3 regions of the Paracoccus versutus genome follow, and region 1 is predicted to be linked to each of the others. Evidence: riboswitches for the same ligand, from Rfam matches in the RefSeq annotation. Region 1 holds a riboswitch; each other region holds the start of a gene.
What was found. A riboswitch is a leader RNA that binds a small molecule or an ion and turns the genes downstream of it on or off. The one in region 1 is predicted to bind cobalamin.
Positions count from the first base shown of each region.

Region 1 (10,555 bases):
CCGGCAGTTCCCCGACCGAGGACAGCGGGAACTTGGCCGCATGATGCCCGGTGATGACGACGCCCAGGTCCAGCAAGCCGCTGCCCATGGTGGCGGGCACGTCCTTGCCAAGCTGCGCGGCGGGATAGCTTTCGAACTTGATCGCGCCGTTCGTCTTTTGCTCGACATCCGCCATGAAGACATCGACCAGGTGCTGGTGGATATAGTGCCCGGCGGGCAGGACGCTGCCCAGCTTGAGCGTCACCTCCTGCGCATATGCGGCCGAACCGGCCGCCATGCCAAGGAACGCCATCGCCGTTCCCGCATGCAATGCTGTCCTTGCCAGCGAGATGGTTTGTTTCATGTCTTTCTCCTCCCCAAGATGAAATGCAAGAAACCTGCCGGCGGGGCAGGGCGCGCCCTTCGCTTTGGCGCGGAAAGCGCGCGGCCGAGGCCCGGCAGGTCGCCTTCCTTGGGGAAATTACTTTTAGGAAATGTGTTTTGCAATACGGAATTTGATGCCGTTTTTGTAAATTTTGCAAAGCGCCGGCAAGGCAGGGTTTTTGGCAATGCTGGCGGGGATCAAGGATGCAGCACATCGCCCGCATGAAGCGGCGGCGATCGTCAGCAAGAAGGTGGGCAAGGTTCCCTGTCAATCCCAGGGAGGGGTTATCGAACAAGGCCATTCGGGCACTTGTCTTCGATATGCGAATACGGCGCGGCTTTTCGCGCCAATGACGTCATAGTTGTCGCAGGAAGCCATCTCGTATTTTTCGGTCTGCGCAACCGAAATGGTCGGGCGCATATCCGTATTAAGGATACGCCTAAACTTTCCGAATTGCAGAGATCGCCTTCCGGTCGGTTTCCCGCCGGGCGCAGCCTATCCCTGCGGGCTCATCCACATCTCCCCCACGCTTACTTTCTAGTAAGTAAACCTCGTTTCGATTCGTGTCAACATCATTTTGCAGGGCGGAATCTTTGGGCGTATACCGCGGAGCCGCCCAGGTCTCATGTCGCGGCGCAGGGCTGACCATCATGAAGTTAGTTTACTGTTTTCGCTAGGTAGTATTCCGCAGGGGGACCTCTCTCCGTCAGGGCCTCTGATGCTGGAATCCTCGGCGCGACCTTCCGCCCCGCGGCGGCTGGGCGCTTGCCAGTCGCGCCTCGGGCGGTTAGGTTCGGTCCGGTGATCCTTCCTTATAACAGCCCCCTGATCCTCGACGATTATAAGGTGAACCGAACGAAACGACCCGGTTGCTGGCGGTTCAACCAGGACAGCCGTCGTCCGAAAAACGAGATTGAGAACCGATCTGTGCGCAGTTCAAGCGGGGTTGCATGGCTCGGCAGGGAAACTGTCGCCCGAAAGATCAATGGGCGCTGTTCATGGGGCAAATGCCATCATGGCCGCGCGACGGACGAGCAACAATAATTCCTTGATGACGAGAAGCCACGACCATGACGCCGATCTCAAGAACTCCGAATGCGCGGCCCAACCTGACCAGGGACGAAATTTTGCGGGTTTCGGCGGATCTGTTCCGAAAGAAGGGGTATCGCGGCACCAGTCTCCAGGAGGTTGCCGACCACTTCGGCGTGCGCAGGCCCGCGATATATTACTGGTTCAAGAGCAAGTCCGACATCCTTCTGGAAATACACCAGAGATTCATGGAGATGTCGACGGCGCAGCTCAATGAAATCCTGGAAATGGATATTGGCCCGCATGAAAAGCTGGTCAGGATCATGAGCGGCCGGATCGACATGTTTTCCTCGAACATGGCCGACCTTGCCGTATATATCGAAAACGAATCCGAGCTTCCGGAAAGCGCGCTGGTCCAGGTCCGGGAAGTCAAGAAATCATACCTGCGCACGGTAGAGCAGATATATCGGGAGGGCGTCGAAAAGGGGGTTTTCGTGGATGTCGATCCTCATATAGCTGCAAGCATAATTCTGGGGATGACGCTCTGGATGTATAAGTGGTATCGCCCCGGCGGGCGGCATTCGGTGGAAGATGTCACCTCGGCCATCATCAATTTTGCTTGCCATGGGTATCTGAAACCGGACAACCTGCCCGCCGGGCTTTCGCTGACACCCGCATCGGCAGAGGCCGGAGGTGAGGAAGGCATCGGGCACGGCTCCGGCCGGCCGCAAAGATAGCCGTTCGGCCCGAGCCCACCGGCCGGATGCGGTCGATACCGTCGGCATAGACGAGCCCGCTGCCCCCGGTTCCTTCGCCACGGCATGCCGGCCCCCAAGGCCGGCTTTCAGCCCTTGCGCACCGGACGGCTCGTGGGTGTTCCGGTGCTGCGGCAGGGCTGCAGGACATGGTCGGCGACACCCAGCGCCGCCAGTTCCGCGCCCATCCGCGCCAAGGCCGCCCCGTCGATCAGGGTGGGATCGACCGTCGTGCGCACCTGGTGGGCCGTGCCGCTGGCCAGCAGCAGCCGCAGGCTTTCCCTGGCCCTGTCGCCGCTGCCGGTTGCGCCCGTCACCCGCCGATAGCCGGAAAACGGCGCCTTCACGTCGAAGCCGACCCAGTCGCAAAGCGGCAGCACCGCCGCAAGCCGGGCGGGGTAGGGGCCGGCCGTGTGCAGGCCGGTCCTGAACCCCAGGGCCCGGACCGCCCGCAACGCCTCGGGCAGGCCGCGCTGAAGCGTCGGCTCCCCGCCCGAGAACACCACGCCGTCGAGCAGGCCGCGCCGTCCCGCCAGAAAGCCCAGGACCTCTTGCCAATCCAGCGCGCCCTCGGCCTCGGGCGGGATGAGATGCGGGTTGTGGCAATAGGGGCAGTCCCAGGGACAGCCCTGCAGGAAAAGGGTGGCGACCAGCTCGCCCGGCCAGTCGCAGCTGGACAGGCGCTGCAGGCCGCCGATGCGGATCTCAGCCAAGATCGGCCCGCCGCTCGCTGAAATACAGCCGCTCGCGGAATTCGCCCTTCTTGCCGCGGTTGAACGAGGATACCGGGCGGTGATAGCCCATCACCCGCGTCCAGATCTCGCAGGGCTGGCGTTCCTCATCCGCCAGCAGGATTTCTTCCGGTCCGGTTTTCCGGTCGTCGAACATGGTCTTTTCCTTCCTCAATGCGCGGCCGATTGCCGCTTTTTCGCGATAAGCTCTTCGTCGCAGCGCGGGCAGAACGCGTGTTCGCCCGCGATATGGCCATGCCTGGGGCAGACCGAGAATGTCGGCGTGACGGTGATATAGGGCAGGCCGAAATTCTCCAGCGCCCGGCGCACCAGCTTGCGGCAGGCCTCGGCCGAGGACAGCTGCGTGCCCATGTAGAGATGCAGCACCGTCCCGCCGGTGTATTTGCGCTGCAGCGCCTCTTGCCGCTCCAGTGCCTCGAACGGGTCGTCGGTAAAGCCGACAGGCAGCTGGCTCGAATTGGTGTAATAGGGCTCGTGTTCGGTGCCGGCCTGGAGGATGCCGGGAAAACGCCTGCGGTCCTCCTTGGCGAAACGATAGGTGGTGCCCTCTGCCGGCGTCGCCTCCAGGTTATAGAGATGTCCGGTCTGTTCCTGGAAGGCGGTGATGCGCGCCCGCAGATGGTCGAGCAGCCGCAGCGCGAAGCCATGTCCCCATTCGGTGGTGATGTCATGCGCATCGTCGGTGAAGTTGCGGATCATCTCGTTGATGCCGTTGACGCCCAGGGTCGAGAAATGATTGCGCAGCGTGCCCAGATAGCGCCGGCTATAGGGAAACAGCCCGTCGTCCATCAGCCGCTGGATCACCCGGCGCTTGATCTCCAGGCTGTCGCGGCCCAGGTCGAGCAATTCGTCCAGGCGTTGCAGCAGCCCGGCCTCGTCGCCCTTGTGCAGATGACCCAGCCGCGCGCAGTTGACGGTGACGACGCCCAGCGAGCCGGTCTGCTCGGCGCTGCCGAACAGCCCGTTGCCGCGTTTCAGCAGCTCGGTCAGGTCAAGCTGCAGCCGGCAGCACATGGACCGCACCATGTTCGGCTTGAGGTCCGAGTTCAGGAAGTTCTGGAAATAGGGCAGGCCGTATTTCGCCGTCATCGCGAACAGCAGCTTGGCGTTCTCGCTGTCCCAGGGAAAATCCGGCGTGATGTTGTAGGTCGGGATCGGAAAGGTGAAGACCCGGCCCTTTTCGTCGCCGCGCGCCATCACCTCGATATAGGCGCGGTTGATCATGTCCATCTCGGCCTGCAAGGCGCCATAGGTGAAATTCATCGGCTGCCCGCCGATGACCGGCACCTGGTCGCGCAGATCCTCGGGGCAGACCCAGTCGAAGGTCAGGTTGGTGAACGGGGTCTGCGTGCCCCAGCGCGAGGGGACGTTGAGGTTGAAGATCAGCTCCTGCATGGCCTGCCGCACCTCGGCATAGCCCAGCCCATCCTTGCGGATGAAAGGGGCCATATAGGTGTCGAAGGAACTGAAGGCCTGCGCGCCGGCCCATTCGTTCTGCAGCGTGCCCAGGAAGTTCACGATCTGGCCGATGGCGCTGGACAGGCGCTTCGGCGGCCCGGCCTCGACCTTGCCGAGGACGCCGTTGAACCCCTCGGTCAGCAAGGTGCGCAGCGACCAGCCGGCGCAATAGCCGGCCAGCATGTCGAGGTCGTGGATATGCAGGTCGCCCCGACGATGCGCCTCGCCCACGGCGGGCGGATAGACATGCGACAGCCAGTAATTGGCCACCACCTTGCCCGAGACGTTCAGGATCAGCCCGCCGAGCGAATAGTCCTGGTTGGCATTGGCATTCACCCGCCAATCGGCGCGGTCCAGGTATTCGTTGACCGACGAGGCGACATCGACGGCGACATCCCTTGCCGGCGCGGCGGGCGGGGGCGTAAGCGGCGCCGGCATCAACGCGCCCTCCCTTGCCTGCGGCTTGCTGCCGCCCTTGCGGTGCTGCGGACGGCGGCGCCGGCCTTGGCAGGTCTGGTGGTGAAGGATGGCCGCATCTGTTCCCCGTGCTGCTGGGGGCGGGGCAGGCCAGGACGCATGGAGCCCTGCGGCGACAAGGCCGCATTGCCAGGCGCACCGCCGGGACACCCCGCCCGTGGTTCATCGTCATCATCACGGCAGGTCTCCTGGCTCGCAGGTCGCTGCCCTTGCCGGCCTTCCCAATGCCGTGCGGCACCAGTGGCGTGATCCGGCGCAGGCTCGCTGCTTACAGTTGCGGGGGCAGCGCCGGCCTTGCCCCGAAAGGCGCACCGGCTTCCCTCTTCGCTTTCGGACCGGATCGACCCGAAAAAACCGTGATGCCTACATATAGGGATGACGGCGCCGTATCCGTCAAGATATTGTGGGGACCTGCGACATTTTGTGCAGGATAGTCCGGCCGCCTGGGCAGGGACCACGAAGCCCGATCCCGATCCGGGGCACGGCCTTGGGCGGGCTGGTTGCGAGATTGCGCTGCACGTAGCTTTGGATCGTCCCCCGGCCTTTGTGCCCATGGCCGTAGGCAGGGCCGGCACCGGAATGACCTTGGGCAGGAACGGCCGGCATGGATGCCTTTGCCAGCCTGGCTGACAGGGGCGCTAGCAGGCTGCTGAAAAAATCCGTGCGACAGGAGAGCTTGGGCCGGGAACCGGGAAATTCGCCTCAATTCTGCCGGAAATGCCCGGTTTTCAGGCCGATATTCGCCGAATCCAGAACGAATTCCGCCACGACGCCCTGTCATGGCCCTTTTTCCACAGTCTGCTAGATCGTCACCTTGACGAAGCTGTCGCGCAGCGCCGCGGACCAGGCGGCGGACATGGCCATGAAGGCCGGGTCGCCTTCCAGGATGCGGCGCTTGTGGCTGACCCGGCAGTCGTCCTTGCGGATCACCGCCAGGTCCAGCGGCATCCCCACCGACAGGTTCGAGCGCAGCGTCGAATCCATCGACAGCAGCACCGCCTTTTGCGCATCGGCCAGCGAGGTCTGGGGCGTCACCACCCGGTCGAGGATGGGCTTGCCGTATTTGTGCTCGCCGATCTGCAGGAAGGGGGTGTCCTCGGTCGCCTCGATGAAATTGCCCTCGGGATAGATCAGGAACAGCCGCATCTCGCCGCCGGCGCGCTGGCCGCCGACGATCATGCTGGCGCTGGCCTGCTGGTTCAGGTCGCGGCACTGGTCCACGATCTCGCGCCGGGTGCGGTTCAGCGTCCGGCCGATGATCGTCGCCACCTGCAGCATGGTGGACGCGCGCATGATCGAGGTCTCTTCATCGGCCTCGGGCAGTTCGATGGCCTCTTGCAGGCGGGCGATGGTGGTCTGGGTCAGCGACAGGCTGCCGGCGGTCATGATCGCGATCACCCGCTCGCCCGGCTGCTCGAAGAAGAACATCTTGCGATAGGTCGATATGTTGTCCAGCCCGGCATTGGTCCGGGTGTCCGAGAGCAGGACGAGCCCCTCGTTGAGCTTCAAGCCGACGCAATAGGTCATGACCGTTCCATGGCACCAAATCCCCCGAGGGATACGACCGCCCCGCGCCCGGCGCAACAGGCAGGGCTACTGCTCCATCTCCTCGACCTGCACCCGCACGTCCAGGCTTTCCTCGCCCGTGCCGAAGGTGGTGCCGCGCACCGGCGCCGCGTCATCCGCATCCAGACCCGAACCCAGCCGGACATAGCGGTCGTCGGGACAGCAGGCATTGGCCGCATCGAAGCCGACCCAGCCCAGGGCGCCGACATGGACCTCGGCCCAGGCATGGGCGGCGTCATGCGGCTCGCCCCCGGCGTTGGAATGCAGATAGCCCGAGACATAGCGTGCCGGCATACCGCGTTCGCGGGCGCAGGCGATCAGCGCATGGGCATGGTCCTGGCAGACGCCCTGGCCGAGCGCCAGCGCCTCGGCGGCGGTGGTGTGCGACTCGGTCACGCCGGGGACGTAGGCGATGGCGGCCGATACCGCCTCGGCCAGCCGGTGGGCCAGGTCCAGCGCATCCTCGCCCTGCACGGAACGGGCAAGCTCGCATAGCCCCGGATCGGTCCCGGTCACGGCGGTCGGGCGCATGTAGACCAGCGGATGCACGGTCTCGCGATGGTCGCGCAGCACGCCGGCGGTGTCCCGCGTCTCGACCTGGCCGGCGATCGAGACCACGACCTCCTGCACCGGGCCGCGCACGGTCCAGCCCTCGATCCAGTCGCCGGCGCCGTCGCGGAAGCTCGCGCCGCGCTGGCCGCCCGAGACCGAGATGGTCCAGCCCGAGACCCGCTGCCCCTGGTGGACCGAGGGGGTCAGGCGCAGGCTCTGCACCAGCCCCTGCGCCGGCGGATCGTAGAAATAGCTGGTTTCATGGATGATCTTCAGCCGCATGACATCTGCCCCCTACATCCGCCCGCTCAGGTAATCGTCATGCACGGCGTTCGAGATGCTGGCCAGCTCGTTGATGAACCAGGACAGGAACTCGTGCAGCCCTTCGTCGAAGATCGCCTCGATGTCGCGCGCCATCAGCTGCTCCAGCGTCTCATGCGCGCGGCCCGAGGCGCTGGCCGGCACCTCGGCGCCATAGCGGCGCACCAGGCCGTCCAGATGCCAGACCGCCTCGTAAAGCGAGGTCAAAAGCGACCGCGGGCTCTCGCCGTTCAGGATCAGGAAATCCGCCACCTTGCCGGCCGTCACCTCGCCGCCATAGGCCCAGTGGAAGGCCCGATGCGCCGAAAGCGCGCGCAGGATCACCTGCCATTGATAGTTGTCGAGACCCGAGCCCACGAACTCCACCCGCGGCAGCAGCACGAAATATTTCACGTCCAGCAGCCGCGCGGTCGCGTCGGCGCGTTCCAGCGAATAGCCCAGGTTGACGAAATGCCAGCCGTCGTTGCGCAGCTGGGTCGCATTGATCGCGCCGCGCACGGTCGAGCCGTGCCGGGTGGTGAAATCGGTCAGCATGGCGGTATCCAGCCGGGCGCGCGGCTGCCGCTCCAGCGCCCGCAGCTCCTGATAGGCCATGTTCAGCGCATCCCAGACCTGGCTGGTCAGCGCCGTGCGCACGATCCGCCCGCCCTCGCGCGCCCGCTCGATGCAGGAGGCGACCGAGGACGGGTTGGCATGGTCGAAGAACAGCCAGCTTTCGATGTTCTCCTGGGTGATCTCGTCGCCGTAGCGCTCGGCAAAGGCGGCCTGCGCCCCCGAGGCGCGCAGCAGCGATTCCCATTCGTTGCGATAGCCCTCGGCGGTATTGGGCAGCAGGGTGATGCGCGCGCCCACGTCCAGCAGGCGGGCGGCGGTTTCGGCGCGTTCCAGGTGGCGGCCCATCCAGAACAGGTTGGCGGCGGTGCGGCTGAGCATGGCTGACCCTCCCATTATTCCGACAGGATCCAGGTGTCCTTGACGCCCCCGCCCTGCGACGAGTTCACCACCAGCGAGCCCTCGCGCAGCGCCACGCGCGTCAGCCCGCCCGGCACCAGCTCGATCCGGTCGCCGCAGAGGCAGAAGGGCCGCAGGTCGACGTGGCGCGGCGCCACCCCCTCGTCGACAAAGGTCGGGCTGGTGGACAGCGCCAGCACCGGCTGGGCGATGTAATTGCCGGGGTCGGCCTGGATGCGCAGGGCAAAGGCCTCGATCTCGGCCTGGGTCGCGCAAGGGCCGATCAGCATGCCGTAGCCGCCCGAGCCATGCACCTCCTTGACCACCAGATCCTTGAGGTTGGCCATGACATAGCGGTAATCCTCGTCCTTCCACAGCGTCCAGGTCTGGACGTTGCGCAGGATCGGCTCTTCGCCGAGGTAGAAGCGGATCATCTCGGGGACGAAGGTATAGACCGCCTTGTCGTCGGCCACGCCCGCGCCCGGCGCCGAGGCGATCGAGACCCCGCCCGAGCGATAGACATCCATCAAGCCCGGCACACCCAGCATGGAATCGCGGCGGAAGCACAAGGGATCGAGGAACTGGTCGTCGATGCGGCGATAGATCACGTCCACCCGCTTCGGCCCCTGGGTGGTGCGCATGTAGACGAAGCCGCCATCGACGAACAGGTCGCTGCCCTCGACCAGCTCGACGCCCATCAGGTTCGCAAGGAAGCTGTGTTCGTAATAGGCGCTGTTGTAATGGCCGGGCGTCAGGATCACCACGGTCGGCGGTCCATCGCATTTCGCCGGCGCCACCGAGGCGAGCGTGCGGCGCAGCAGTTCGGGATACTGGTCCACCGGCTCGATGCAATTGTTGCGAAACAGCGCCGGGAACATGCGCATCATGATCTCGCGATTCTCCAGCATGTAGCTGACGCCCGAGGGGGTGCGGCAATTGTCCTCGAGCACGTAGAACTCGTCCCGGCCGGTGCGGACGATGTCGATGCCGACGATATGCGAAAACACCCCGCGCGGCGGCACGAAGCCGACCACCGCCTTTTCATAGGCCGCGTTCTGGTAGACCAGCCGGGCGGGGATGCGGCCGGCGCGCACGATCTCGCCCCGGCCATAGACGTCGCGCAGAAAGGCGTTGAGCGCCCGCGCCCGCTGCTTGATGCCGCGTTCCAGCCGGCGCCATTCGCTTTGCAGGAACACCCTGGGCATCATGTCGAAGGGGATCAGCCGGTCCGGGTCGCCGCCCTCGCCATAGACCGCGAAGGTGATGCCGATGCGGCGGAACAGCGCCTCGGCCTCGGCCTGCTTCATCTGGCGGATCTCGGCAGGCATGGCCTCGATCCAGTCCGAGAGCATGGCATAGGGTTCGCGGACCCGGCCGCCATCGACCATTTCATTGTAATACATCGTCATCGCCGCCACCCTTGCCTCTGCCCATGATCTTCGCATCTGGGCGGGCACTGTCCACAGCCGGGCCGCCTGCGGCCAAAGCGAAATCAGGATTTGACGAGCGTCGGGCATTTTCTGGCGGAATAATAGGCAGAAAGCGAACCTCGCCCGCTGAAAGCGCCGGAAAGCCCTGCGATGGGGCCGCATCGTCCCTGCCGGATTTGCGGGCAGCGCGCCCAGGCGGCGCAAACGGCGTGGAAGCCGATGCCCCGCTCTCACCCCCCGGCAGCCCGCATCTGAGTCAGTCTGGCTATCTGGCTGTCAGCGGCGGCGCAAATCCTCGACGGGCGTGCGCAATCCTTTCACCCGCGGATATCCGGCGGGTTCACAAGGTGAGCCGCCAACTGTGCCGTGAGCGAGAATGCAACGACGATGGAGGTTTCGGTCTGGCGCGGGTCTGGTGGACCGGGGCGTCGTGGCAACCAGACCGTGCTCGACGTCGTCAGCGGGATCCAGCGGACCGTCGATCCGTCCCTGACCTGTCGCTCTGCCTGCCGCCTCGGCATGTGCGGGATGGTCGACGGCCGGCCGCACCGGACCTGCTGCCCGCATGCCAAGCGCGTGCTGGCGGTTGGCAGGCTGCAGGTCCGCTGCGGAACCTGCCGGTGATCGAGGATCTGGCGGCGGCCATCAGCCCAGCCGGACGGACGGGGAACGGATGAGCCCGGCCCCGCTGCCGAGGGCGATCGAATACGACGAGCAAGGGGTTCCGGTCCGGGGCCTATGACCGCAAGATCCTCGGCGGGATATTTCGCTCCAGTTCGGCCTGGCGCTGGCGGCCAAGGATCTGAACCTTGCCTTGATCTATGCCGCCAGCCTGAACCTGCCCTTGGGCGCCGGCGCCGCGGCCTTCCCGGTCCATGCGATGTCGCGGGCGGATGGCTT
Region 1 covers NZ_CP038196.1:681,424-691,978, forward strand. Annotated here, with positions in the region: gene dctP (TRAP transporter substrate-binding protein DctP) at 1-343, opposite strand, end outside; gene E3U25_RS03335 (TetR/AcrR family transcriptional regulator) at 1,435-2,130, shown strand; gene E3U25_RS03340 (anaerobic ribonucleoside-triphosphate reductase activating protein) at 2,238-2,861, opposite strand; gene nrdD (anaerobic ribonucleoside-triphosphate reductase) at 2,854-3,036, opposite strand; gene E3U25_RS03350 (ribonucleoside triphosphate reductase) at 3,051-4,796, opposite strand; cobalamin riboswitch at 4,997-5,209, opposite strand; gene E3U25_RS03355 (proteasome-type protease) at 5,637-6,362, opposite strand; gene E3U25_RS03360 (transglutaminase family protein) at 6,429-7,235, opposite strand; gene E3U25_RS03365 (alpha-E domain-containing protein) at 7,248-8,207, opposite strand; gene E3U25_RS03370 (circularly permuted type 2 ATP-grasp protein) at 8,222-9,634, opposite strand; gene E3U25_RS03380 (hypothetical protein) at 10,470-10,555, shown strand, end outside.

Region 2 (10,555 bases), 920 kb from region 1:
AGGAACCAGACTGCCGGCCCGAACTCGCCCCGCTCGCGCGGCGCGGCAGGCGCGGGTGCCACGTTTTCCGACAGTTCCTCGGGCGCCGGGCGCCCCTCGCGCCACAGCCGCACGAAGGCCGAGGCGACACGCTCGGCACCGAAACGGTCGAGCAGCGCCGCGGCCAATCCCGCCTCGTCGCCCGGCGCCTCGGCCAGGGCGGGATGGTCCAGCATCCGCGCGTCGTCGCGGGCCTGCACCTCGTCGGCCGAGGGGGCCTTGCCCCATTCCGCGACCAGCTTGGCGCGCTGGAGCAGGCGCTGCGCCCGCTTGTATTCCGCCGCCGGCACGATCAGCACCGAGGTGCCCTTGGCCCCAGCCCGGCCGGTGCGGCCGGAACGGTGCAGCAGCGTGTCGGGATTGGTCGGCAGGTCGGCATGGATCACCAGCTCCAGCCCCGGCAGGTCGATGCCGCGCGCCGCCACGTCGGTGGCGATGCAGACCCGCGCCCGGCCGTCGCGCAGCGCTTGCAGGGCGTGGCTGCGTTCCTGCTGGGACAGCTCGCCCGACAGCGCCACCACCTTGAAGCCGCGATTGCCCATGCGCGCCAGCAGGTGGTTCACGTTGGCGCGGGTCTTGCAGAAGATGATCGCCCGGCTGGCCTCGTAGAAGCGCAGGGTGTTGAAGATGGCATGCTCGCGGTCGCGGGTCGTCACCGACAGGGCGCGATAGTCGATGTCGCCGTGCTGGCGCGCCTCGCCCATGGCCTGGATGCGCAGCGCGTCGCGCTGGAAGTCGCGGGCCAGCGCCTCGATGGCCGGGGGCACGGTGGCCGAGAACATCAGCGTGCGCCGTTCCTCGGGCGCGCTGCCCAGGATGAACTCCAGATCCTCGCGGAAACCCAGGTCCAACATCTCGTCCGCCTCGTCCAGCACGCAGGCGCGCAGGGCGGTCAGGTCCAGCGAGCCGCGCTCGATATGGTCGCGCAAGCGGCCGGGGGTGCCGACGACGATATGGGCGCCGCGCTCCAGCGCCCGGCGCTCGGTGCGATAGTCCATGCCGCCGACGCAGGTGGCGATGCGCGCGCCCGCCTGTTCGTAAAGCCAGCCCAGCTCGCGCGCCACCTGCAAGGCCAGCTCGCGCGTGGGCGCGATGGCCAGCGCCAGCGGCTGCTCTGCGTCGGGCAGGGTGTCGCCCGCAAGGATGTCGCCGGCCATGGCCAGGCCGAAGGCCACGGTCTTGCCCGAGCCGGTCTGGGCCGAGACCAGCACGTCGCGACCCCGCGCCTCGGGCGCGAGCGCCGCTTCCTGCACCGAGGTCAGGCTGGCATAGCCCTTGGCCGCCAGCGCCGCGGCCAAGGGCGCGGCAATATCATGTTCGTTCATCTTCTTCGCCAGAAAGGGGATGCGGGGGCGCATCCGGTGAAAGGCACCATCCCCTTTGCGGCCGGGCCCTCCCATGGCCCGCCGGCCCGGAATGCGGAGCCAAGCCGCCCGCCTATCCTGTCCCGGCCCGCAAGTCAAAGCGAAACTAGGGCCGCATCAGCTGATCCTCGGTCCAGCCGAGCCGCGCCATGTCCTCGGCCCGCGCCGCCGCATCGTCGCCGACGATGAATTCGTCCAGCTGCGGCGGGACCACGCCGGCCTGCGACAGCAGGCCATGCACCTGCCCGCGATGATGGGTCTGGTGCTGGAACAGATGCGACAGCAGGTCGTCGCAGCGGTCGTGCTGCATGCGCGAGCCGCGATCCACCGGCACGATTTCCGCCAGGGTGTCGGGCGTCAGCGCCGCGACCAGCGCCAGCAGGCGGTCGTCCTCGTGCGCCTGCCATTCGGCCAGCCGCGCAAGGTCCGGGCAGTCCCCCGCCTCGGCCAGCGCGGCCTTGTCCAGCGGCCGGCCCGCCAGCGCATCGATATAGAAGCGGTCGACCAGCAGGACATGGTTCAGCGTGGCGCGGATCGAGCCGAAGAAGGACGGGCGCGGCGCCTCGTATCCGCCGGGCGGCAGGGCGGCGCAGGCGCGATGCAGCCGGGCATTGGCCAGCCGGTTCATCTGCGCCAGCTTGCGCAGCATGCGCAGCATCTCGGTCATCGGGCACCTCCGGTCGCGATGATGCCGCGCGGCCCCCGCCGGGTCGAGCCCTCAGCGCGCCGGCCCGGCCGGATCGTGGCCCAGGCTGCGGCGGATCTCGGCCAGGAACAGCTGCAGCGCCGGCACCGGGTCGCGGTGGTGATAGACGATATAGACCTCGGAAACCGGCGGGTCGGGCCGGATCGGCAGGAAGGTCAGCGGCCCCGCCGTCAGCCTGGCGATGCCCGCCGGCACGATGCTGACCCCGAAGCCCGCCACGATCAGGCTGGGGACCGACTGCGCGTCCACCACCTGCTGCGAGACCCGCGGCCGATAGCCCGAGGCGACGATGCAGGCCATGACATAGGCCGCGAAATCGGAACTGTCGGGGCGCAGCACGACATGCTGGTCCTCGCGCAGGTCGTCGATCGAGACGCAGGTGCGCCCGGCCAGCCGGTGGTCGCTGCGCACCAGCGCCACCATCTCTTCGCGCCAGCCGTATTCATAGGCCAGTTCCTCGTCGCGCGGCACCGAGCGGTTGAAGCTGACGTCGGTGCGCCGGCTCAGCACCTCGGTCAGCTGCGCGGCCGGGGTCTGTTCGTGGACGCGCAGGGTGATTCGCGGGTGCAGCCGGGCGAAATGCGCCAGCAACTCGGCCAGGCCGCCGCGCAGGATCGAGCCGGTTGCCCCGATTTCCAGCAATCCGTCCTGGCCCTGCTGGATTTCACGGATCTCCTGCAGGCTGCGTTCATACTGGTCCAGCATGTTGCGCGCCCTGGGCAGGAACAGCGCGCCCGCCCGCGTCAGCGCCACCTTGCGGCTGGTACGGCTGATGAGTTCGGCGCCGACCTCGCGCTCAAGTGTCTGGATTTGCGTGCTCAGCGGCGGCTGCGACATGTTCAGCCGCCGGGCGGCGCGGGTGAAGTTCAGCTCTTCGGCCAGGACGACGAAGCAGCGAAGCTGGCGCATTCTCATATCGTCACCCTATGGATTAACGGTAAATCGATATTAGACACGGATGTGCCCTTGGCCAACACTCTTCGGCATGAGGGGACCGGCCGCGGCCATGCGCCCGATGCGCGAGGAGATGCATCGGGCGCATCGCGGCCCCCCTTCCGTCACAGGGAGGAACAGAAAACACATGCCGAATTGGTCCAGGTCCTTGTTTGGACAGGTTTGCGTGGCGCTGGTGCTGGGGATCGTCGCCGGCTTCTTCGCGCCCGAATTCGCCGCCAAGATGAAGCCGCTGGGAGACGGGTTCATCAAGCTCATCAAGATGCTGATCCCCGTCATCGTGTTCTGCGTCGTCGTGCATGGCATCGCCGGCGCGGGCGACCTGAAAAAGGTCGGCAAGGTCGGCGTCCGCGCCATCGTCTATTTCGAGATCATCACCACCATCGCCCTGGCCCTGGGCATCGCGGTCGCCTATCTGTTCGGCCCCGGCCACGGCATGAACATCGACGTGAGCCAGCTCGACGCCTCGGCGCTGTCGGCCTATGTGGACCGCGCGCATGAAGTCAGCAGCGGCGGCACCGTCGAGTTCCTGATGAAGCTGATCCCGACCACGATGATCAGCGGCTTCGCCCAGGGCGACATCCTGCAGGTTCTGCTGGTCGCGATCCTGTTCGGCTGCGCCCTGTCGCTGGTGGGCGAGCGCGGCAAGCCGCTTTTGCACATGATCGAGCTGACCGGGGACGTCACCTTCAAGATCATGTATTTCATCGTCCGGCTGGCGCCCCTGGGCGTGTTCGGCGCCATCGCCTTCACCGTCGGGCAATACGGCATCGGCTCGCTGGCGCAGCTGGGCTACCTGGTCGGGCTGTTCTATGTCACCATCGCCATCTTCGTCTTCGTGATCCTGGGCTTCGTGCTGCGGCTGGCGGGCTTCAGCATCTTCAAGCTGCTGCGCTACCTGCGCACCGAGGTCGGCATCGTCGCCGGCACCGCCAGCAGCGACGCCGTGCTGCCGCAGACCATGCGCAAGCTGGAACACCTGGGCATCAAGGACTCGACCGTGGGGCTGGTGGTGCCGACGGGCTATTCCTTCAACCTCGACGCCTTCTCGATCTACCTGACGCTGGCGGCGGTCTTCATCGCCCAGGCCACCAACACGCCGCTGTCCACCACCGACCTTCTGGCCATCCTGGGCGTGGCGCTGGTGACGTCCAAGGGCGCGCATGGGGTGCCGGGCTCGGCCATCGTGATCCTGGCCGCGACACTGGCCGCGATCCCGGCCATCCCCGCCATCGGGCTGGTGCTGGTGCTGTCGGTCGACTGGTTCATGGGCATCGCCCGCGCCTTGGGGAACTACCTGGGCAATTGCGTCGCCACCGTGGTCGTCGCCTCCTGGGTGGGGGACATCGACCGCGACCGCGCCCGCCGCATCCTCGAGGGCGAGGACGTGCCGACGCTGGACGTGCTGGACGAGGACGCGCCGATGTCGCAGCCCCAGCATGGCTGACGAAGTCGCCTCGCGGGGCTGAACGGGGCCCGCGCGACCGGCCCCGCCAGCCTCCGAGAAGACGGCCTGCGCCTTCCCTCCCGATGGCGCAGGCCATTTCGCGTTAGGGGAGGCCGGCGGCGAAGCCCTCATCCGTCAGGATCTCGTCCGTCAGGATCTCGTCCGTCAGGATCCCGATCAGCGCCTGCTGCGCCCGCGTGCGATAGCGCTGCGGATTGGTCAGCAGCGAGAACGGCCGCTCTGCCCCCGGCAGCGGCAGGGTGCGGATCCAGCCGGCGGCGGCGGGCCGCGCCACCGCGCGTTGCGACAGCGCGGCAAGGCATTGGCTGGCGGCCACCGCGTTCAGCACCGCCTCGTTCGAGGGCAGTTCCAGCGCCAGGGGCAGCCCGGCCACGGAAAGCCCCTGCCCGGCCATCCAGGTCTCGAACTCGGACCGGGTGCCCGAGCCCGGCTCGCGCAGGATCCAGTTCTGCGCCGCCAGCCCGGCCAGGGGCACGGCGTCGCGCCCGGCCCAGGGGTGATCGGTCGCCATGACCAGCACCAGCCGGTCGCGCGCCACCACCTGCCGGTGCAGATCGCCATGCGCCACCGCGCCCTCGACCAGCCCCAGGTCGGCGCCGCCCTCCTGCACCGCATCGGCGACCTGGGTGGTGTTGCTGACGGTCAGCCGCAGCTCGATCCCCGGATGCATCTCGCGCAGCGCGACCAGCCGCGGCGGCAGCCAGTAGCTGGCGACGGTCTGGCTGGCATGGACCCGCAGCCGCCCGCGCGGCTCGCGCGCCAGATCCTCCAGCACCATCTCGGCCGTCTCGGCGCGGTCCAGCACCGCGCGCGCCTCGGCCATGAAGGCTTCGCCGGTCTCGGTCAGCACGATGCGCCGCCCCACCCGGTCGAAGAAGCGCACGCCATGCCGCGCCTCCAGCGCCGAGACGGCAGCGCTGACCGCCGATTGCGTCAGGTTCAGCGCCTCGGCCGCGCGGGTGACATGCTGCCGCTCGGCCACGGCAAGGAAGATGCGGAGCTGTTCCAGCGTCATGGCCAACTGATAAGCAAAATCGAACGATATGGCAAATATAATGCGATGGATTGAACGTGTATCCGGGACCATGTTCCGCCTTGCAAGCAAGGAAGCGCCATCATGTCCTCGACCGAGCAGAACCAGCAAACATCTTCCGCGATCACGGCCTGGCTTTCCGCCACGCTGCCGGGGCTGGGGCTGACCTTCGGCATCGCGGTCCTGGCGACGGCGGTGCAGCGCTTCTCGGGCATCCCGGCGCTCAGCCCGCTGGTGGTGGCCATGGTGCTGGGCATGGCGCTGCGCAACCTGGCCGGCACGCCCGAGGCGGCGCGGCCGGGCATCGGCTTTTCGCTGCGCCGCGTCTTGCGTTTCGCCATCGTGCTGCTGGGCTTCCAGCTAACGCTGGAGCAGTTGCGCGCCGTGGGCCTGGCGGGGGTGGCGGTGATCGCGGTGGTGCTGGCCGCGACCTTCGTCTTCACCAAATGGGCCGGGCGGGCGCTGGGGGTCGAGGCGCGGCTGGCCGAGCTGATCGCGGCCGGCACCTCGGTCTGCGGCGCCTCGGCGGTGATCGCGACGAACACGGTCACGCGCGGAACGGACGAGGACGTGGCCTATGCCATCGCCTGCGTGACGGTCTTCGGCTCGCTCTCGATGATCGCCATGCCGCTGCTGGGCGAGATGATGGCGATGGGGCCTTCGCATTACGGCATCTGGGTCGGTGCAACCGTGCATGAGGTGGCGCAGGTCGTCGGCGCCGGCTTCCAGCATGGCGCCGAGGCCGGGCAGGCCGCGACCGTGGCCAAGCTGAGCCGGGTGATGCTGCTGGCGCCGCTGATCCTGGTGCTGGGCGCGCTGGCGCGGCGCGGCGGCAAGGCCGCGCATGGCTCGGCGCCGACGCCCTGGTTCGTGCTGGGCTTCATCGCCGTCGTGCTGCTGAACAGCGCCCTGCCCCTGCCCGAGGCGCTGCATGCCGAGGTGGTCGGCCTGACCGCCTTTCTGCTGACCATGGCGCTGGCGGCGATGGGGCTCGAAACCGACATCCGCAAGCTGCGCGCCAAGGGCGTCCGGCCGCTGGCGCTTGGCGCGCTGGCCTGGCTGTTCATCTCGACCCTGGGCCTGGGGCTGGTCGCGCTGCTGTGACCGCGCGGCATTGAGCCGCCCCGCCGCGATGCCTAGATTGGGCGCGATCCGCCAAAGGACCGCGCCCATGGCCCTAAAGCCCGCCGACCCCCGTCCGATGACCCGGCGCGAGACCGAGGTCCACCGCTTCGTCCGCGCCCGCTATGGCCCGCGCGGCACGCTGGCGCTGCATCGCCACGCGCTCGGCCTCGACCTGCTGCGTGCGCCGGTGAACGTCATGCTGTCGCCGCTGTTCCTGCTGGTGCGGCTGGCCGCGCCGCTTCTGCGCCGGATCGGGCTGCGGCGCGCCGGCGACTGGCTGTCGCGCCGGCAGATCTTCCTGAAATCCGACGTGGCGCAAAGGATCGAGGCCGATCTGGCCCATTTCATCGACGACCTGGCCGAAAAGGGGCTGGCGCCCCAGGCCGCGCCGCAAAGCGTCGCCCGCGCCGTCTCGGACTATGCCGAGACCCGCAATGCGGTCTCCGAGATCACCACCTCGGTCCTGGTGCTGGGCTCGGGGCTCTTGCTGTTCCACCGCGCCACGCCGGGGGTGATCTCGCTGGCCGGGCCGGTCGCGCATCTGCGGGCGCAGGCACAGGCGGTCGAGGATTTCGCGCTGGGAAGCTGGGCCGGCCGCATGTGGTATGGCGCCTTCCCGCGAGAGCTTTCCAGCGTGGATCTGCTGCTGACCGGGGTGGTGCTGGCCATGCTCGCCTCGGTCCTGACGACCTTTGCCGGGCTGGTCGCCGATCCGGTCCAGCTTTGGACCGGCATCCACAAGCGCCGGGTGCTGCGGCTGCTGCGCCGGCTCGACCGGGCCGAGGACGGGCCGGGGCTGGGGCGCGAACATGTGCTGGCCCGACTGGGCGACCTGTCGGATGCGGCGCTGAGCCTGTGGCGCAGCTTCAAGGGCTAGGCCAAAGCACGGTTTCGTCGATCCCGGCCAGGTCGCAGCGTCCGGTCAGGGCCATGGCGACCTCCAGCTCGGCGCGCAGGATGGTCAGCATATGCGCGACTCCCGCCGCGCCGCCCACGGCCAGGGCGTGGATCTGCGGCCGCCCGACCAGCACCGCCGATGCCCCCAGCGCCAGGGCCTTCAGCGCATCGGTGCCGCGACGGATGCCGCCGTCGCACAGCACCGGAATGCGCCCGGCGACCTGGCGGGCGACGACCGCCAGAGCCTCGGCCGTCGCCGGCAGCGTGTCCAGCGCCCGCCCGCCGTGGTTCGAGACGATCACCCCGTCCACCCCAGCCGCGACCGCACGCTCGGCATCATGCGCCGACATGATGCCCTTGAGCAGCAGCGGCAACCGGGTCTGCGACTTCCGCCGCGCTCTTTGATCTGGCGCGCGGTCACGACGGTGACGGTCCGTGGCGTGTCGAGCAGCGGCGCGGTGATCTTGTCCGAGGCGCTTTCGGTGGTCTTGTAGCGGGTCTCGGCCTCGCTGCCCTGCTGGCGGCGGATGACCGCCGTGTCCAGCGTCACGGTGTCCTGCGCCTGGGCGGGGCCGCCGACCCCCGCGGAAATGGCAAGGACCGGAAGCAGGCCCAGGGTCGGCAGCAATTGCGCGGCAGACCCCGAGGCTGGCGGTTTGGGATGGGTTTTGTTCATGGGTTATCCCGGCACAAAGATGCATCCCCTTCCACCGGCAGGCAGAGACGACATGAAGTGTTGACTTATCAATGGCTTGCGCTCTGGCGCGCCGGAACGGGAACGGGAACGGGAACGGGAACGGGAACGGGAACGGGAACGGGAACGGAGCCCCGGTTCACGCGCGCGCGATCCACGCAAGAGGGCGAATTGTCGCGCTTTGTCAAACGACGCGACGTCATTCCATGCCATGTCCCCGCGCCTGTTGCCATAATCCAACAGCCGCGCAGGTGCGGCGGCCCGTGGCCGCAGCCTGCCCACCACCATGGCCCGGCGGCAAATCGAGCCCTTGGCGCGATCCGGGAACCCACCAGATATTCCGGGCACAGCCCGGCCATCCACTAAATATGGATTGACCCGGCCCGTGACCCGTGGCTAACTGCCGGGGTCATGGTTGCCCTGGGGCCGACTCGGGGATGAAAAGGGAAGCCGGTGAAAAGCCGGCACTGCCCCCGCAGCTGTAAGCGGCGAGCGACGCTGGAATGCCACTGGGGCCAAGGCTCCGGGAAGGCCGGCTAAGCCGAGACCCGCAAGTCAGAAGACCTGCCATGGCGCGAAAGGACGAAACCGTGCGGCGGGCGCGGGGCTGGAACAGGGTCCGGTGGCACGCCCATCGGCCCGGCCCCCTCTTGCCGACAGAACAGAAGGAGCCGAGCCATGTCCATCACCGTTTACTCCAAGCCCGCCTGCGTGCAATGCACCGCCACCACGCGGGCGCTCGACGCGCGCGGCCTGGCCTATCAGCTGATCGACCTGACCGAGGACGACGCGGCGATGGAACTGGTCGTCTCGCTGGGCTATCGCCAGGCCCCGGTGGTCGTCGCCGGCGATGCGCATTGGGCGGGCTTCCGGCCCGACATGATCGGCCGGCTGTCCTGACCGGCGCCATGGGCGGGCTGGTCTATTATTCCTCGGCCTCGGGGAACACCGCGCGCTTCGTGGCGCGGCTGGGGCTGGCGGCCGGGCGCATCCCGGTCTCGCCGTGCGATCCGCTGCCCGAGGCGGCAACGCCCTATGTGCTGATCTGCCCGACCTATGCCGACGGGACCGGCCGGGGCGCGGTGCCCAAGCAGGTGATCCGCTTCCTGAACGATCCCGCCCGCCGCGCCGGCCTGCGCGGCGTCATCGCCGCCGGCAACCGCAATTTCGGGGCGACCTATGCCTTGGCCGGCCGGGTGATTTCTGACAAGTGCAACGTCCCCGTGCTGTATCGATTCGAGCTGGCGGGGACTGATCTGGATATTTCCCGCGTCCGTGCGGGGCTTGAGAAATTCTGGGGGACGGAATGCTTGACGATGGCGTAAAGGCCGAGCTGGACTATCACGCGCTGAACGCGATGCTGAACCTTTACGACGGCGAGGGCCGCATCCGCTTCGACGCGGATCGCAAGGCCGCGCGGCAGTATTTCCTGCAGCATGTCAACCAGAACACCGTCTTCTTCCACTCGCTGGACGAGAAGCTGGGCTACCTGGTGGACGAAGGCTATTACGAGGCCGAAGTCCTGGACCAGTATCCGCGCGCCTTCCTGCACCGGATCTGGGACGCGGCCTATGCGCGCAAGTTCCGCTTTCCGACCTTCCTGGGCGCCTTCAAGTATTATACCAGCTACACGCTGAAGACCCGCGACGGGCGGCGCTATCTGGAACGCTACGAGGACCGGGTGGTCATGGTCGCGCTGGCCTTGGCGCGCGGCGACGAGGATCTCGCCATGCGCTTCATGGAGGAAATCCTGTCGGGCCGGTTCCAGCCCGCGACGCCGACCTTCCTGAACGCCGGCAAGAAATCGCGCGGCGAACTGATCTCGTGCTTCCTGCTGCGGCTGGAGGACAACATGGAAAGCATCGGCCGCGGCATCAATTCGGCGCTGCAGCTTTCCAAGCGCGGCGGCGGCGTCGCCCTGATGCTGACCAACCTGCGCGAGGCCGGGGCGCCGATCAAGGGGATCGAGAACCAGTCCTCGGGCGTCATCCCGGTGATGAAACTGCTGGAGGACAGCTTTTCCTATGCCAACCAGCTGGGCGCGCGGCAAGGCGCGGGGGCGGTCTACCTGAACGCGCATCACCCCGACATCCTGCGCTTCCTGGACACCAAGCGCGAGAATGCCGACGAGAAGATCCGCATCAAGACGCTGTCGCTCGGGGTGGTGATCCCGGACGTGACCTTCGAACTGGCCAAGAAGAACGAGGACATGTACCTGTTCTCGCCCCATGACGTGGAAAAGGTCTATGGCATGGCCTTCTCGGAGATTTCCGTC
Region 2 covers NZ_CP038196.1:1,605,267-1,615,821, forward strand. Annotated here, with positions in the region: gene E3U25_RS08015 (DEAD/DEAH box helicase) at 1-1,364, opposite strand, end outside; gene E3U25_RS08020 (DinB family protein) at 1,510-2,070, opposite strand; gene E3U25_RS08025 (LysR family transcriptional regulator) at 2,122-3,018, opposite strand; gene E3U25_RS08030 (C4-dicarboxylate transporter DctA) at 3,191-4,510, shown strand; gene E3U25_RS08035 (LysR family transcriptional regulator) at 4,614-5,546, opposite strand; gene E3U25_RS08040 (YeiH family protein) at 5,649-6,668, shown strand; gene E3U25_RS08045 (DUF6635 family protein) at 6,736-7,566, shown strand; partial or broken gene E3U25_RS25025 (alpha-hydroxy acid oxidase) at 7,556-8,005, opposite strand; cobalamin riboswitch at 8,676-8,866, shown strand; gene nrdH (glutaredoxin-like protein NrdH) at 8,959-9,180, shown strand; gene nrdI (class Ib ribonucleoside-diphosphate reductase assembly flavoprotein NrdI) at 9,189-9,605, shown strand; gene nrdE (class 1b ribonucleoside-diphosphate reductase subunit alpha) at 9,587-10,555, shown strand, end outside.
Region 2: linked by a shared signal. The riboswitch ahead of nrdH (glutaredoxin-like protein NrdH) and the one ahead of E3U25_RS03350 (ribonucleoside triphosphate reductase) in region 1 are both predicted to bind cobalamin.

Region 3 (10,555 bases), 940 kb from region 1:
GCCTGGTCAACCTTGCCGGCGGGCTGCCCGAGCCCTCGGTCTGGCCGGTCGCGGAACTGGCCGGACTGGCGGCCGAGGCGATCCGCAGCCACCCCGACGAGACGCTGGGCTATGGCCCGATCCCCGGCCTGCCGGCGCTGCGCGAGTTGATCGCCACGCGCTTCTCGACCGATACGCTGCGGCTTTCGCGCGAAAACGTGCTGATCACCACCGGCGGCATGCAGGCGCTGGAGCTGATGGGCAAGGTGCTGCTGCAGCCCGGCGGGCTGGTCGCGGCACAGAGCCCGGCCTATCTAGGCGCGCTCGACGCCTGGATGCCGCATGCGCCGCGCTATCGCCCGATGCGGATCGAGGGCAACGATTTCGACCCCCATGCCGCGCTGGCGGGGGCTCAATTCGCCTATACGGTGCCGAATTTCTCGAATCCCAGCGGCCGGCTGGTGGCCCTGCCCGAGCGGCAGGCGCTGGTCGCCGCCGCCCATGCCACCGGCACCTGGCTGATCGAGGACGACCCTTACGGCGCGCTTTACTACGAAGGCGAGCCCCTGCCGCGGCTGCTCGAACTGTCGGCGGGGGCGCGGCCCGGCCCCTATGACGGGCCGGTGGTCTACATGGGGTCGCTGTCCAAGGAGCTGGCGCCGGGGCTGCGCGTCGGCTGGGTGATCGCCGCGCCCGAGATGATCGCGGCGCTGGCCACCGCCAAGCAGGGCTCGGACATGTGTTCCAGCGGCTTGTCGCAGATGCTGGCGCTGCGCGCGCTGCAGGCGGGGATCACCGACCGCATCCGCCCCGAGGTGCTGGCGATCTATCGCGCCCGGCGCGACGCGCTTTGCGCCGCCATGCAGGCGCATCTGGCGGGCGACCTGGACTGGCAGGTGCCGGTGGGCGGCATGTTCGTCTGGGCCACGGCGCGCGATCCGCGGCTGAACACCGACCGGCTGCTGCATCATGCGATGGCCGAGGGGGTCTGCATCTCGCCCTCCAGCGTCTTCGACCCCGAGGGGCTGGACCGCCGTTCGCTGCGGCTGAACTTTACCCTGAACCCGCCCGAGCGGCTGGAAGAGGGCTGCCGCCGCCTGGCCCGCGCCATCCGCGCCGCGCTGGCCGAGACGGGCTGAACCGGGACGTCACACTGCCGCGTCTGACCGCCCGTCAGACCGGCCAGACCAGCAGGATCAGCGGCACGCCGGTCAGCACCACCAGCGCCGACAGCGGCGCCCCCAGCCGGGCGTAGTCGCCAAAGCGATAGCCGCCCGGCCCCATCACCAGCGTGTTGCACTGATGCCCGATGGGGGTCAGGAAATCGCAGCCTGCCCCCACCGCCACCGCCATCAGGAAGGCATCGGGCCGATAGCCGAGCTGGTCGGCAAAGGTCGCGGCGATGGGGGCCATGACCAGCACGGTCGCGGCATTGTTCAGGAAGGGCGTGACCGCCATGGCCGTGACCAGGATCAGCGTCACCGCGCCCCAGACCGGCAGGCCCGTCGCCGCCTGCGACAGCCACGCGCCCAGCAGGTCGGTCACGCCGGTCTTTTGCAGCGCCTCGCTGACCGGGATCAGCGCGCCCAGCATGATCAGGATCGGCCATTCGATGGCCTCATAGGCTGCCTCGGCGCTGATCGCGCCGGTCAGGATCATCAGCACGGCGGCGGCGAAGAAGGCGACGGCGACCGGCACCAGCCCCGCCGCCGTCGCCGCCATGGCGACCGCCAGGATCAGCACCGGCAGCAATTGCTTGCGCACCCCGCCCAGCCGGATATGGCGCTCGGCCAGGGGCAGCAGGCCCAGCACGCGCATCCGCTCGGGCAACAGCTCGATCGGCCCCTGCACCAGCAGCACGTCGCCCGCCGCCAGCACCGTCCGGCTGAGCCGCTGCGTCATGCGATGCCCGGCGCGCGAAATCGCGATCAGGTTCACGCCATGCTGGTCGAACAGCGCGATCCGCCCCACCGTCTGGCCGACCAGAAGCGAGGCCGGCGCGATCACCGCCTCGATCACGCCGATCTTGTCGGCCGGCAGCCCCTCTTCGGCCCCCGCATCCTGCCGGGTCAGCTCCATGCCCAGCTTGGTCACGGCGCGTTCCAGCGCATTCGGCTCGCCGCGCAACAGCAGGGTGTCGCCCATCTCGATCACGGTGTCGGGCAGCGTCACCGCGCGGCGCGCGCCGCCGCGGATCAGCCCGGTCACGGCCACCTCGCCATCGACGGCGCTGAGATACTCGCCCACCGTCATGCCGACGATGCCGGCGCCCTCGGGGACGGTGGCCTCGGTGTGATAGTCGCTGATGTTCACCGCCTCGCTCAGCGAGGCCGTCGCACGGCGGTCGCGCGGCAGCAGCCGATGGGCGAAAAGCAGGAAGACCAGCCCCACCAGCGACAGGCCGAGGCCGACCGGCGCATAGTCGAACATGGTGAAGGGCTGGCCCGTCATCTGCTCGCGCACCCGCGAGACGATGATGTTGGGCGAGGTGCCGACCAGCGTGATCAGCCCGCCCAGGAGCGAGCCGAAGGCCATCGGCATCAGATAGGCCGAGGGCGAATGCCCCGAGCGCCGCGCCATCTTCAGCGCCGCCGGCATCAGCATGGCCAGCGCGCCGATGTTCTTGACCAGCGCCGACAGGCCCGTGACCGAGCCGACCAGCACCAGAAGCTGCCAGCGCAGGGTCCGCAACCGCCCGAGCATCCGGCGCATCACCGCCTCGATCACGCCCGAGCGCGAGATGCCGGCGCTGACCACCAGCGCGCTGCCGACGATGATGACGATGTCGTCGCTGAAGCCGCGGAACGCCTCCTCCGGCTTGACCGTGCCGGCCAGCAGCGAGGCCAGCAGCGCGATCATCGCCACCACGTCGTAGCGCAGCCGCCCCCAGACGAACAGCGCCATCATCGCGCAAAGGATCAGCACGGCCAGGATCTGCGGCATGGCCATCGCTTGACCTTCCCTTCCGTCGGATACCTGACCCAATGCCGCGGCCCGGCGGGCGGTTCCGCGGCCGCGTTCCCGGACAGGTTGTCGCGGCGGCCGGGTGCCGGGTGCATTGCCGCTTGACAGCCGGCGCCCGGCTGCGGCAATGCGGGGCCGCTACGGTTCCGGCGGGCTTGCGCGCCGGATGAAAAGGGAACACCGGTGCGCCCGCCGGCCGCGATGCGGCCAGGGCAAGGCCGGGGCTGCCCCCGCAACTGTAAGCGGTGAGCGACGGTCGAACGTGCCACTGGGATCTCCTGGGAAGGCCGGCCTGAGCAGCGATCCGCGAGCCAGGAGACCTGCCGTGGCGATCACCCATTTCCGGCGCGGGGCGCGTCTGGAAAGCGGCCGTTCCGCAGAGGTGACGATCGTCGTCTTGCGGTCGGGCCTGCCAGCCTTTCCGCAGGGCATTTCTGCAAATCGCGGGCCGCGGGCCCGTGCTGGAAAGGCTTTGGAATGTTCAGAACTCCGGTTTCCCTGCTGGCCGCCACCGCCGCCCTGCTGCCGGCGGCCGCCACCGGCCAGGAAGGCTATCGCCTGGACGAGGTGGTGATCTCGGGCGGGCTGACCGCCGTGGCCGAGGGCGGCTATGCCCGCGCCCATACCGTGCTGACCGCCGCCGAGATCGAGGCCAGGGGCATCGCCACCGTGCAGGACGCGCTGCGCGCCGTGCCGGGGGTTTCGGTCTCGGCCACCGGCTCGACCTTCACCCAAGTCCGCATCCGCGGCGGCGAGGGCAACCACACGCTGATCCTGATCGACGGGATCGAGGCGACGGGCGGGGCCGACGAATACATCCTGTCCGGGCTGGAGACCGCCAATATCGAACGCATCGAGGTGCTGCGCGGGCCGCAATCGGTCTATTACGGCTCGAACGCCTCGGCGGGCGTCATCAATATCATCACCCGCAAGGGGGAACCGGGGCTGCATTACGGCGGCTCGGTCGAGCTGGGCAACGGCGCCGCCGCCTCGGCCCATGTCAGCCAGCGCGGCGCGCAGGGCGGGATCGCGCTGACCCTCTCGGCGCGGGACGACCACGGCTATGACCAGTCGGGCGACGGCGGCGAAAAGGACGGGACCAACCGCAAGACCATCGGGCTTTCGGGCGACTGGCAGATCGGCGAGGATCTGCGCCTGGGCACCACCCTGCGCCGCGCGAAGGAGAAATACGATTACGATTCCACCAGCTGGTCCGCGACCAGCGCGCAGGAATATGTGGTGGACGACCCGCACAAATACAGCGAACGCGACGAGTTCCAGGGCGGGATCTGGGCCGAATATTCCATGCTGGGCGGCCGGCTGACGCATCGGCTGGACTATCAGGACACGATCTACAAGCAAAGCTACGAGGGCGGCCCGGTCACGCGCGGCGAGACGCGCAAGCTGAAATACCGCGGCAGCTTCGGCATCGACGGCACGGTGGCCGAGGCGTCGCACCTGCTGAACGTGCTGGCCGAGCGGCAAAGGGACGAAAGCTCCTCGGCCCCGGAAAACCGGCGCGAGATGACCTCGGTCGCGCTGGAGTATCGCGGCTTTCTGGACAACGGGCTGGATGTCCAGGCCGGTGTCCGCCACGACGGCAACAAGGTGTTCGAGGACTTCACCAGCTGGAACCTGGGCCTGTCCTGGCACGTGCCGGACCGGCCCTTCCGCCTGCACGCCTCGGCCGGGACCGGGCTGGTCAACCCGTCCTATTTCGAGCTTTACGCCAATGCGGATTATGGCTCTTCGGTCTACCTGGGCAATCCGAACCTGAAGCCCGAAAGGAACCGCGGATTCGACCTGGGCGTCGAGGCGCAACTTCCCAATGGCATGGGCGTGGTCGACGTCACCTGGTTCAAGGAGGATCTGGAGGACGAGATCAAGGATTACGTGATGCGCGTCGAGAACGGCACGCAGTATATCAGCTATCGCAACCTGCCCGGCGAAAGCCCGCGCGAAGGGGTCGAGGTGACCGCCCGCATCAAGGCGACCGACACGCTGGATGTCGCGCTGAACTACACCTATCTGGACGCCAAGGAACCCAGCGGCGCGGTCGAGGTGCGCCGGCCTCGGCACGAACTGGGCCTGTCGGCGACGCTGGCCGTCCTGGAAGGGCGCGGCACCGTCACGGCCGACATCCGGCATGTCTCGGGCAATTGGGATACCCAATACTGGACCTATGATCCCGCTTCGCAAAGCTACGATGTCGGGGAAATACCCGCCCATACCGTGGTCAACCTGGCGGCGGGCTACGACCTGACCGAGAATCTCCGCGTGACCGGACGCGTGGTGAACCTGTTCGACAAGGAATATTCCGATGTCTGGGGCTATGCCTCGCAGGGCCGCACCCTTTACGCCGGCCTGACGGCGAAATGGTAAGGCGGCTCGGCCTTGTCGCCGGCCTTCTGGCCGGCCTGATCCTGCCCGGTCTTTTCCAACCCGCCGCGGCAGAGCCGCCGCGCCGGGTGCTGTCGATGAACCTCTGCACCGACCAGCTGGCGATGATGCTGGCGGCGCCGGGCCAGCTGGTCTCGGTTTCCTATCTGGCGCAGGATCCCAGCGCCTCGGCCATGGCGGTCGAGGCCGGCCGCCTGCCCGTCAACCATGGCCTGGCCGAGGAAATCTTCCTGATGCGGCCCGACCTGGTGCTGGCCGGGGCCTGGACCACGCCCGAGACCGTCCGGCTGCTGCGCCGCCTGAACATCCCGGTCGAGGTCTTTCCGATCGAAAGCGACCTGGCGGGCATCCGCGCCAATATCCGCCGCATGGGCGCGGTGCTGGGCCGCGAGGCCCAGGCCCGCGCCATGCTCGCGCGCTTCGACGCCGATCTGGCGCGGCTTTCGGATGCGCAGGGCCCGCGGCCGCGCGCCGCGCTCTATGCCGCGAACGGCTACAGCTCGGGCTCGGACAGCCTGGCGGGCGAGATCGTGGCGCTGGCCGGCTTCGACAATGTCGCCGACGAACTCGGCCTGCCCTCGGGCGGGGTGCTGCCGCTGGAAACGCTGCTGCTATCCGACCCCGACCTGCTGGTCGAGGGCCGCCGCTATGCCGGGCATGCCCGCGCGCAGGAGGTGCTGGACCACCCGGCGCTGCAGGCGCTGGCCCGCGGCAGGCCTGCCGAGCTCATGTCCGATCCCGACTGGGTCTGCGGCAATCCGCATATCCTGCGCGCCGTCTCGCAGCTGCGCGACGCGCGCCTTGCCTTGCAGGCCCGGCCATGACCGGGCCGCGCTACCCGCTGCTGATAGCCGCGCTGTCCGCGCTGGTCGTGGCCCTGTTCTTGGCCTCGCTGCTGACCGGCCCGGCGGGGATCGGGCCCGGCGAAAGCCTGGCCGCGCTGTTTCGCGGCGGCGACGACCTGCTGGCGCTGGTCATGCGCGAGCTGCGCCTGCCGCGCGCCATCCTGGGCCTGCTGGTGGGCGCGGCGCTGGGGATGGCGGGGGCGGTGCTGCAGGGCTTCCTGCGCAACCCGCTGGCCGAGCCGGGGCTGATCGGCACCAGCGCCTCGGCCGCGCTGGGGGCGGTGCTGGCGATCCAGACCGGGCTTTCCGCCGCCTTTCCCCTGGGCCTGCCGCTGGCGGCGCTGGCGGGGGCGGCGCTGTCGGTGCTGCTGGTACTGATGCTTGCCGGGCCGCGCGGCGGCACGCTGGCCCTGATCCTGGCCGGCATCGCCATCTCGGCGTTGGCGGGGGCGGCGACCTCGCTGGTGCTGAACCTGTCGCCCAACCCCTTTGCCATCAACGAGATCGTGTTCTGGATGATGGGCTCGCTGGCCGACCGCTCGATGCTGCATGTCTGGATCGCGGCGCCCTTCATGGGCTTGGGCTTCGTGCTGATCTGGCCCATGCGCCGCGCGCTGAATGCGCTGACGCTGGGCGAGGACGCGGCGGCATCCAGCGGCGTGCATCTGGGCCGGCTGCGGCTGATGCTGGTCGCGGGCATCGCCGCGCTGATCGGCGGCGCCACGGCGGTCGCCGGCACCGTGGGCTTCGTCGGGCTGGTGGTGCCGCATGTGCTGCGCCGCGCGGTCGGCGCCAGCCCGGCTCGGCTGGTCCCGGCGGCGGCGCTGGGGGGCGCGGCGGTGGTTCTGGCCGCCGACATCGCGGTGCGGCTGATCGCGCCGGGCCGCGACCTCAAGCTCGGGGTGCTGACGGCGCTGGTCGGCGCGCCCTTCTTCCTGCACCTGATCCTGAAAACCCGGCGCGAGGGGCTGTGACCATGCTCGAGCTTCGCGCCCTTTCGTTCCACCGCGGCGGCCAGGCGGTGCTGGACAGCATCGACCTCAGCATCGGCGCAGGCGAGTTCGTGGGCCTTCTGGGTCCGAACGGCGCCGGCAAGACCACGCTTCTGCGCGCGGCGCTGGGGCTTTTGCCGGCACGGGGGCACAGCTCGCTGGCGCGGCTTTCGGTGCGCGAACGCGCCCGCGCCGCCGCCTACATGCCGCAGGGCCGCGAGATCGCCTGGCCGATGCCGGTCGAGGCGCTGGTGGCGCTTGGCCGCATCGCCCATCCGCATTCCGTCGGCGCAACCGACCGCGCCGCCATCGAGCGCGCCATCGCCGCGCTGCACCTGGATCCCTTGCGCCACCGCCGCGCCACCGAACTGTCGGGGGGCGAACAGGCCCGCACCCTGATCGCCCGCGCCCTGGCCCAGGAAACCCCGCTTCTGATCGCGGACGAGCCCATCGCCGGGCTCGACCCGGCGGCGCAGATCGACGCGATGCGGCTGTTTCGCCGGCTGGCCGGACAGGGCCATGCGGTGCTGGCCTCGCTGCACGACCTGGGGCTGGCGGCGCGGCATTGCACGCGGCTGATCCTGCTGCACCAGGGCCGGATCGCCGCCGACGGCCCGCCTCAGGCGGTGCTGACCGCCGCGAACCTGGCCCGCGTCTTCGGCATCACCGCCCATCTGGCGCAGGGCCCCGGCGGCATCCTGTTCCAGCCGCTCGACACCATTGAGGGAGAAGACCGATGACCGACATGCTGACCGCCCGGCTTGCCGCGGCGCTGACCGATACCGGCGCCGGCTGGTCCATGGGCTCGTTCGGGGCCATTGCCGAGTTCCACCATGTCGCGGGCGATCCGCCGCCCCAGCCCCTGGGCGAATGCGGCATCGTCACCGCCCGCGGCGGGCTGCGGCTGGACGACCTGGCCGAGGTGATCCTGGTGGCGTGGGAGGCGCTGAGCCCACGGCCGCATCGCTGGCAGCAGGGCGTCTCGCTCTGCCTGCCCCAGGGGCGGCTGGGCACGGCGCGGCGCCAGGTGCTGACCGAGCTTGGCCCCGACGCGGGCGCGCTGCGCGACCAGGATCGCGGGGCGGTGCTGTTCGACCTGGGGCTGGACCAGCCGCAGGTCGATTTCTGCATCCGCAGCGACGATCCTGTGCTGGTCGCGCGGCTGCGGGCGGAATGCGGCCGCTCGGTCCTCGACCCCGAAAGCCGCGCCATGGCGGCGATCCTGCCCGCCCATCCGCATCGCGTGGCGCTGAGCCGCATCGGCCGGATCGAGGTCTACCAGAAGATCGGCGGGCCGGATACCGGCGGCGTCTCGCCCGTCGGGCCGCATACGCATATCCTGCCGCCGCTGCTGCGCGCCGGCCGCACCCATTCGGCGAATACGCCGATCCCGCCCGGCCTGGTGCCGGTCGCGGGGCTGCACCCGGCCAGCCCGGTCATGGACAGCCTGGGCCAGGACCGCGATTTCGACGCCGCCGCCTTCGCCGGGTTCCAGGCCATGCTGGCCGATTGGGGCGATGCCGAGCGCCATGCGCTGAAAGCGCGGGTCTGGGCGGCGCTGGCGGCGGGCGAGCCGCCCTCGGCCCTGGCCGAGCCAGCCGACCGCCATGCCCGCGCCGCGCTGCGCATCGCCCTGCGCCAGGCCGAGCGGCGGGACGGGCCCTCGGCCCTGCTGTCGCAATGGCGCGCGGCGTTCGACCGCGAGGCGGCTCCGGCGGATGAGGACGCGCCGGGTCATTGACCGCGGCGCGGGCCGATCAGCCGGCCACCTCCATCGTCGCCTTGACTGCGGTTTTCCACCTTGCGTATCGGGCCTCGCGCTCGGGCGCGGGCCTGGCGGGCGCGAAGCGGCGCTCCAGCGACCAGGCGCGGGCGAATTCCTCGGGCGGCGGGCACAGCCCCGCCTGCAACCCCGCCAGGTAGCCCGCCCCAAGCGCCGTCGTCTCGGTCACCGCCGGACGGTCCACCGGCGCCCCCAGGATGTCCGAGAGAAACTGCATCGTCCAGCCGCTCGACGCCATGCCGCCGTCCACCCGCAACACCCCGCCCGCATCCGGCCAGTCCGCCCGCATCGCCTCCAGAAGGTCGCGGGTCTGGAAACCCACGCTCTCCAGCGCCGCACGCGCCAGCTCCGCCGGGCCCGAATTCCGCGTCAGCCCGAAGACCGCCCCCCGGCACTCCGGCCGCCAATAGGGCGCCCCGAGCCCGGTGAAGGCCGGCACCAGCACCAGGTCCTGGCCGGGATCGGCCGCCTCGGCCAGCGCCTGCGTCTCGGACGCGTGCCGGATCAGCCCCAGGCCGTCGCGCAGCCATTGCACCACCGCCCCGGCGATGAAGATCGAGCCCTCCAGCGCATAGGTCGTCCGGCCCCCCAGCCGATAGGCGATGGTCGTCAGCAGGCGGTTGCTCGAGGCCACCCGGTCCGCGCCGGTGTTCAGCAGCGCAAAGCAGCCGGTGCCATAGGTCGATTTCATCATGCCGGGCGAAAAGCAGGCCTGGCCCACCGTCGCCGCCTGCTGGTCGCCGGCCACGCCCAGGATCGGGATCTCGCGCCCGAACAGGTCGGCCCGCGTGGCGCCGTAATCGGCGGCGCAGTCCCTGACCTCGGGCAGAAGCTGCATCGGGATGTCGAAAAGCGCGCAGATCTCCTCGTCCCAGCGGTTCTCGGCGATGTTGAAAAGCAGCGTGCGCGCGGCGTTGGTGGCGTCGGTGGCATGCACCCGGCCGCCGGTCAGGTTCCAGATCAGCCAGCTGTCGACGGTGCCGAAGGCCAGCTCGCCGCGCCGGGCGCGGGCGCGGGCGCCGTCGACATGGTCGAGCAGCCATTGCAGCTTGGAACCCGAGAAATACGGGTCGAGCAGCAGGCCGGTGCGGGCGGCGACCATCGGCTCGTGCCCCTCGGCCCTGAGCCGGGCGCAGAGGTCGGCGGTGCGGCGGTCCTGCCAGACGATGGCGCGGTGCAGCGGCTGGCCGGTCCTGCGGTCCCAGAGCAGCGTGGTCTCGCGCTGGTTGGTGATGCCGATGCCGGCGATGTCGCGGGCAGGGATCCCGGCCTTCTCGACCGCGGCCCGCGCCACGCCGGCCACGCTGACCCACAGGTCCGAGGGGTCGTGCTCGACCCAGCCCGAGGCCGGGTAGTGCTGCGGGAATTCGTGCTGCGCCGAGGCGAGCGGACGCAAACCAGCGTCGAAGACCATCGCCCGAGACGACGTCGTCCCCTGGTCGATCGAAAGAAGATGGGGCATCGGCGGCCTCCGGCCTGTCCTGGTCGCTGGCGGTTCGGCAGAAAGGGGGCGGGGCCCAAGGGCCCCGCCCCCGCAAGGCATCACTGCCAGGACTTGATCAGCTCGTCATAGGAGATCGTCTCGCCCTGCG
Region 3 covers NZ_CP038196.1:1,619,200-1,629,754, forward strand. Annotated here, with positions in the region: gene E3U25_RS08080 (aminotransferase-like domain-containing protein) at 1-1,118, shown strand, start outside; gene E3U25_RS08085 (SLC13 family permease) at 1,153-2,928, opposite strand; cobalamin riboswitch at 3,068-3,285, shown strand; gene E3U25_RS08090 (TonB-dependent receptor plug domain-containing protein) at 3,421-5,325, shown strand; gene E3U25_RS08095 (ABC transporter substrate-binding protein) at 5,319-6,167, shown strand; gene E3U25_RS08100 (FecCD family ABC transporter permease) at 6,164-7,162, shown strand; gene E3U25_RS08105 (ABC transporter ATP-binding protein) at 7,159-7,920, shown strand; gene E3U25_RS08110 (DUF6925 family protein) at 7,917-8,921, shown strand; gene glpK (glycerol kinase GlpK) at 8,938-10,425, opposite strand; gene E3U25_RS08120 (ABC transporter substrate-binding protein) at 10,506-10,555, opposite strand, start outside.
Region 3: linked by a shared signal. The riboswitch ahead of E3U25_RS08090 (TonB-dependent receptor plug domain-containing protein) and the one ahead of E3U25_RS03350 (ribonucleoside triphosphate reductase) in region 1 are both predicted to bind cobalamin.